3 regions of the Echinicola strongylocentroti genome follow, and region 1 is predicted to be linked to each of the others. Evidence: riboswitches for the same ligand, from Rfam matches in the RefSeq annotation. Region 1 holds a riboswitch; each other region holds the start of a gene.
The links. A riboswitch is a leader RNA that binds a small molecule or an ion and turns the genes downstream of it on or off. The one in region 1 is predicted to bind S-adenosylmethionine.
Positions count from the first base shown of each region.

Region 2: it holds a riboswitch for S-adenosylmethionine, as region 1 does, so the genes downstream of both, DN752_RS18340 (hypothetical protein) here and DN752_RS17045 (O-succinylhomoserine sulfhydrylase) in region 1, are expected to answer to the same signal.
Region 3: it holds a riboswitch for S-adenosylmethionine, as region 1 does, so the genes downstream of both, metX (homoserine O-acetyltransferase MetX) here and DN752_RS17045 (O-succinylhomoserine sulfhydrylase) in region 1, are expected to answer to the same signal.

Region 1 is NZ_CP030041.1:4,386,853-4,389,125, forward strand. It holds gene DN752_RS17045 (O-succinylhomoserine sulfhydrylase) at 1-1,017, opposite strand, end outside; SAM riboswitch class I at 1,157-1,265, opposite strand; gene DN752_RS17050 (GDSL-type esterase/lipase family protein) at 1,347-2,021, opposite strand.
Region 2 is NZ_CP030041.1:4,673,481-4,675,753, forward strand. It holds SAM riboswitch class I at 1,043-1,154, shown strand; gene DN752_RS18340 (hypothetical protein) at 1,277-1,768, shown strand; gene DN752_RS18345 (TolC family protein) at 2,174-2,273, opposite strand, start outside.
Region 3 is NZ_CP030041.1:464,301-466,573, reverse strand. It holds gene DN752_RS01740 (homoserine dehydrogenase) at 1-393, opposite strand, end outside; gene metX (homoserine O-acetyltransferase MetX) at 386-1,441, opposite strand; SAM riboswitch class I at 1,671-1,780, opposite strand; gene DN752_RS01730 (hypothetical protein) at 2,076-2,273, opposite strand, start outside.

The sequences.
Region 1 (2,273 bases):
GCTTCTGGTATCCCCCAAGTTGGCCGTGACGGTGATCATCTGTAGCTCATCTATGAATCGCTGGGCTCTCTCTATGCCCCCTTGCAGCGTGAGCGTGACGATGCCCCCGCCGTGCTTCATTTGCTTTTTGGCAAGGTCATGCTGTGGATGGGATTTTAAGAAAGGGTATTTAACCAACTCAAGCTCTTTGTTGTCCTGAAAATAGGAGGCTACCGCCAATGCATTGGCACAGTGCCTTTCCATTCTGACCGCCAGCGTTTCCATGCTTCTGGAGAGGATCCAGGCATTGAAGGGAGAGATGGAGGGACCTGTGTGGCGGGAAAAGAACTGTACGTCTTTGATCAATTCCTGTTTGCCGAGGATCAGTCCTCCCAAGACGCGCCCTTGTCCGTCAATGTACTTGGTAGCGCTGTGTGCCACGATATCCGCACCCCATTTGGCCGGTTGCTGTAGATAAGGAGTGGCGAAGCAATTGTCCACCACTAAGATCAGGTTATGTGCTTTGGCAAACTTGCCAATCCACTCTAGGTCGATTACCTCTAGCCCAGGATTGGAAGGGGTCTCGATGAACAGCATTTTGGTGTTGGGCTTCACGAGTTTGTCCCAGTTTTCGATATCCGAAATGTCTCCGTAAGTAGAAGTAATCCCCCATTTGGGAAATACCCTTGTGAGGAGCTGGTGGGTAGAGCCAAACAATGAACGGGAAGCAAGTATATGGTCGCCTTGCTGTAAGAGAGAGGCGATGCTGCCAAACATTGCCGCCATTCCAGAGGCAGTGGCGATGCCGTCCTCGGTGCCTTCCAGTGCGCATACTTTTTCGATCAAGTCTGAGCTGTTGGGATTGGCGTAGCGGGAGTAGATATTGCCGGGGATCTCCTCGGCAAACATCTGACGGGCTTCTTCGGCGCTGTCAAAGGTAAAACTGGATGTCAGGTAAATGGGGGCAGAATGTTCCCGTTGATTGGATTTGGAAGAAGCGATCCTGATGGCTTCTGTTTCAAAGTGCTTATTTGACATGGTGTTTAGTATCTTTCAGTTGTATAAAATCAGTAATTAACCGTGAAAAATCAATAATTGCCCACGCATGGCATAGGCCAAGGAAGTCCGGTAGGGGATAAGGAAAAAGCGGTGAAAAGGTAAATTGGCCATAATGTCTAATTTATAGGTCCCGAATTTGTTTTGGGCAGGTATTGGCACCTTTTTGCTGTAGCAAATGGTTGCCAGAGGGTCGCAGAGCCTGGTCTCTCGCCTCTTCTGTATAAATCAGTTTCCTGAAGTCATGCAAAGTAACGGCAGGGCATTGGAAATTCCAAACAAATTTTCTTTTGTGTCAGACTCGTGCTGCCTTATGGGATGTGTGGATCAAGCATCTCTGCCCATCCATCGTAGCCCAATTCGGTCATATGGAGGCTGTCTGACAAGAAGATTTCTGGCTTGGGTTTTCCCCCTTCATTGAGGGCGATGTCCCAGACATTGACAAATTCCACTCCACTGGTCTTGTCAGCGTAGACTTCCAATAGGCGGTTTAATGACTCATAGTCTTCTTTGAGCTGCCAACGTGATGGGCTGGGTTTGGGGCTGATGAGGACTATTTCGGTGTTGGGAAGCTCTGCCTGTAGTTTCCCTACCAGTTTTTGCATGGTGGTCAGGATGGTGACGGGAGTCTTGCCGCTTGCCAAGTCATTATCGCCCTCGTAAATGAACACTTTATGAGGAGCGTAGCGGATGATCAGCTCATCCGCATAATGTAGCAATTCAAACGTCTGCGAACCGCCAAAGCCAGTATTGACTACCGTCACGTCAGGGAAATAACGGTTGATATCCTTCCACATTCTTACGCTGGAACTTCCCGTAAATAGGTAAACATCACCTGATGGTACGGGTGTATCGGTGACGATTTGATCTACTTCTTTTTGGAATTTCTCAGGCTTGTCCTGTGCTGATAGCGTTTGGGTAAAGGCTATCTGTAGCAGTATAAGTAGCAGGCCTTGGTTTCGGGTAAATGAAGATGGGATGGGCATTTGTTCAAGTGGTTTGTGAAAAGACTCTGGTCAATTATTCCGTCATGTAAATAACTAAAAATATTGGGAAAGGAGAAATATTGGGGCTGGAGAAAAACGAAAGAAGTGTCCTGCCGAATCTTCATTTCTGAACATATTTCCGTACACAAAAAGGACTTGTGCGATATTGGGCATGGTGATTTATAAAGGTGGCGATGGGTAGGGGAGACTTTTTCACACCTTAAAAGGGCTGATTGGTGGCATGGTAGGCTG
Region 2 (2,273 bases), 290 kb from region 1:
ACCCTCCCTCATGCAGGCAAACTCCTCCTTTTTAGCTGCCAACATTCTTTTTGGCCAGCATTTCGTCAAACAAGCCTGCCTTCTTGCCCACCCGCTTTTTAATTTCTTAACGCCCAATAGCTGCAAGGCGGATCCATTTTGTATATGTTTTAAAAGTCCATGGATTAAAACCATAATTCTCTCAATGGACGATCCGTATTGGAAAACCTTCTTAACTAAACGACATTGATATTCCGGGTTAAACTTATCTAAATCATTCCCCACTTGGGCAGACAGTTGCGATACTTTATTGGTCCTCTAAATCAACTGATGTCCTTGCTCTTTCAGCATTTGCCGCGACAGGCTGCTGCTATCCTAATGTACCAACAGGGGTGAAGTGCCAGCGGCACGATGGATTTAGTAACCTGCGGATTCATCTGCTGGATGTTAAGGTCTCCTCCACCTCCAGAAGGAGTGCCAGCGGCACGGATGATAGCTGCCTTACACGAAATAATGTTAAATGCGTTTGCTCTGGTAGCTGGGTGGTGAACATGGATGATATCCTGATGGTTTCGTTTGTCGCATAGAAGGTTGGGTTGGTTCTCTCATTCGTACACTTGGTTTTTAACCCGGAATATGCATTAGCCTATCTATTGCGGTATGAACCTACTTCAAAATCAGTCGCTTCGCTGCTGTTTTCGATTTCACCATAGCGGTGCTATGCCTCAATCTCCAAACAGCCTGATTTTCTTGCAGTTTCAAACCTCATCACGATTCCTAATGCATAAACCGGGTATAAGAATACCTGTATGTTAAAATGTTGGTGTTTATTGTAACGATAAGATAGCTGGAAATGCTGTTTTTCAACATAAAAATACACTAAATTACAAATAAATAATAGGGTTGAGGACGTTCGCAATTCCGTTAAGATTGTAATGGCTAAGGGATATATTAGAGTGAAAAAAATAATTCCCTACAAATTCTATAGGGAAATTAGTTTTTGTAGAAAAATGTTGTACCTTTGAAGTAGTTATTAGCGAAAAGCGGAGTAAGCTCAGTAGCTGATTTATAAAGAATAGGGGAGAGAACAGGCTCTAAGAACCTATAGCAACCTATCCCTCTTATAAGAGAAAAGGTGCTAAATCCTGCCGAAATCATTTGAGGACCTATAAATGTAAAAGCCATGAGACGATCAATTCGAATGCAGAACCTGCTAAAAGAGCCAAAAAGATGTTGTTGCTGATCGCAGCAAATCCGCAGAAAAAATTAACTAGTAACCATCACAAATTAAGAAACCATGACAGCAATAGCTTCTAACTATACCAATTCAGTACAGCAAAACAAAATTTTCAGCTTCCAGTCCGTAAGTAGAAACGAGGCAGTAGAAGCCACTTCGCTGACAGCTTATGATTGGTTGGAAAATAATGAATTTGTCCAGCTACAAGGTCAAGGATCTTTTGGATTCCAGAACTATGCTGATGCCAATAAAAAATTCCAAGCAATCTATTTTACCCTGAAAGGGAATTTGGCAGCACAATATGCCTTTTTCCGTGGGATCGTTTTGGCAGGACAGCCTAAGGAAATTTACCTGGAGAATATCCATGAGAACAGGAGCTTTACCTTGAAATTTTATAAAAAGAACGAGGAAGTAGCGAAGCGATATTTGGAAAAGATTTTCAAAATTGTCAATGAAGAAATCAGGTTCAAGCAAGTGTTAAGAAAAGTACTGGTCAATCAGGAGAAACACCGATTGGAAGAGAAGTTGCTCTTTAATGAATTGAGCAAATAAACATTACGATAAACCATCACTAATAACCATAATAAAAGAACCCTTGTCATTCCGGCAAGGGTTCTTTTTTGGTATGCACTATTCTTCTTTTCGGGTTCAACAGGGAGTTCCTTTGGGATAGTTAATCATCCGTATCATAGGGGCGCCCTAATTTTTAACCCGGATTATGCATTAGGAATCGTAGTGAGAGCTGAAATTGCAAGAAAATCAGTTAGTTTGGAGGCATTAGCGTAGCACCGCTACGGTTATGCCGAAAACTAAAGTGAAACGGCTGATTTTGAAGCAGTTTAAGGTCGCAACAGATAGGCTAATGCATATTCCGGGTTTAACTAAACGGCATTACTTCTGGGTTTTACTTGAGTTCGAGAATAAAATCGATTATCAATCGATTATACGAACGCTAGGTTACTTCCAACCTCCGCCAAGACTACGATAAAGTTCGACGTTGGCAATGGCAAGTTGCGTTTTAAGCCTTACCAATTCCATTTGGTTTTCAAGCGCATCC
Region 3 (2,273 bases), 2.3 Mb from region 1:
ACAATCCAAGCAAGTGATGATGGGGATGCCTGCTGCAGCAGATGCTTCATAGAGAAGGCTTCCACCGTAGGCTTTTTCCAGTTCCAAAAGCTCTGGTAGATGGGCAGCAAGCATTTTTTTGTTTGCTGAAATGACTTTCTTTCCTGATTTTAAAAGGCTATTGACATAATCATAAGCCTGCACAGGATCAGATATGAGCTCTATTCCAATGTCACAAGGGGCATCCAAAATGTCCGTTGGGTCAAAAGAAAATTGTAGTGAATGATCTCGTTCTTTGTTTTTATTTTGTACGACAATCGTTTCAGGTAAAAGCTCGGGGCGGTCATTTTTAGCGATTTCATAATATCCTTGGCCGACCACTCCAAAGCCAAACAAACCAATGCGGTTAGTCATTGTTTTCTAGGTAAAAAGAGGTTAAAATATAATTTAATTGTTCGTTTTCCACCAAAAATGCGTCATGGCCATAGATGGAAGAAATCTCTCGATAAGTGCCGTTGGGGACATTTTTACTGATAAACTGCGACTCTTCTTTGGTAAAGAGCAAGTCGGTATTGATCCCAATGGAAAGTACCTTGGATTTGATTTCCGAAAGCGCCTTGGCTGTTCCTCCTCTGCCTCTGCCCAGGTCATGGCTGTCCATGGCTTTGGTGAGCACCCAGTAGGAGAGGGCGTTAAATCGATTGGAGAGTTTTTGGCCTTGGTATCGCAAGTATGAACTCACTCGGAAGTGATCCGTTTTTTCCTCTGTTTCGGCTTGGCTGGTATGGAAAATTTCCTGGTGACGATAGCTGAGCATACCGATGGCGCGTGCCGCTTCCAGTCCTTTTTTGCCTGCATCAGGAGAGTTTTGCCCCCAAGTATTGTCTGATTCGATGGCCATTCTTTGGGCTTCATTGAAGCCGATCGTCCAAGGGGATGTCTTGGCGTTGGATGCCACGATGATTGTCTTTCTTACCTGTTCTTGTAAGTTATAGGACCATTCAAGAGCTACTTGACCACCAAGAGATCCGCCTATTATGGTATCAATTTTCTGAATTCCCAAATGCTGTCGTAGTTGGTCGAAGGCCTTGGCCATGTCGCGTGTGGACAGATTGGGGAAATCATAATAATATGGTTTTTCAGTTTTTGGGTTTTTGCTGAGCGGTTGGGTAGAGCCATAGCATGATCCGAGCAAGTTGGCACAGACGATAAAGTACTTGGTGGGATCGAAGAATTTGTCTTCCCCTACAAGACCGCTCCACCATTCGTGTACATTCGCATCTCCGGTAAGGGCATGCAGTACCCAGATGACATTGTCTTTTTGTGGGGTCAAGTGCCCTTGAGTAGTATAACTAATATCGAATCCTGGCAATGATTCACCTGATTCAAGTGGTAGTTCCTCTTCGCAGTGGAAAATTTCTTGGGTCATATCGGTAATCAGATACGGTGATGTTAGATTCATTTTCTTACTCTTAATTTAGCGTTGACTTCAGTCAACTGGGATCATCAATAATGGGGATAAAAGAAGTATAGTGTCCGGTAAGGACAAGAGAAGGGTGCTTAGTTGCACATACACATGCACATTCGGCGATGTATGAAATTATCCCTTTTGACAAAAAGAAACTCGATGATGATTGGTGTATGAAGTTGTATTGCTGTGTGTATCCTTTTTATAAAATTCATTATTTAAGAATTTATATTTCCAAATGCGGATATTCACATTCGGCAGGAATTGGCACCTTGGATTTTCCAGGTTGCCAGAGGGTCTACGAGCCTGTCTCTCACCTCTTCTGTATAAATCCTTCGACTTACTAAAAAGTAAAAGGATGCCACAAAGTAACAATCGAATTTTTTAATTTGCAAGTATTCGAAAAAGAGTTTTTAAAAAATAATCACCTTTATAAACCCTATTAAATCGATAGAGAAATGAGTTTTTAGCTCTTGTACAGGTGTGGCCAAGAAAAAATCAATAATGAATGATCGTCTTTATCGAAAGGAAATGAAAGGTTGGTTATTGGTGTAAATTGGTGTGAAAATGAAAAGGTGCCTGATCGCTCAGGACACCTTTTGGAATAGAGGAGAGTGTAGTATCCTTGTTAGTCTTCGTAGTAGTAAACAGCCGATGCTCCCGCTACTTCTTGGTTAATTTTAGGAGAGGGATTACCATTCGAGGAGAAATATTCGTAGACCAGAACTCTTCCTCCTCCATTAGCTCGTTCTGCTACAAATACCATTTGGCTATCTTCACTGTAAGCGACATCTACAGGGTTGCCCAGCATGGTGTTACTGCCTTC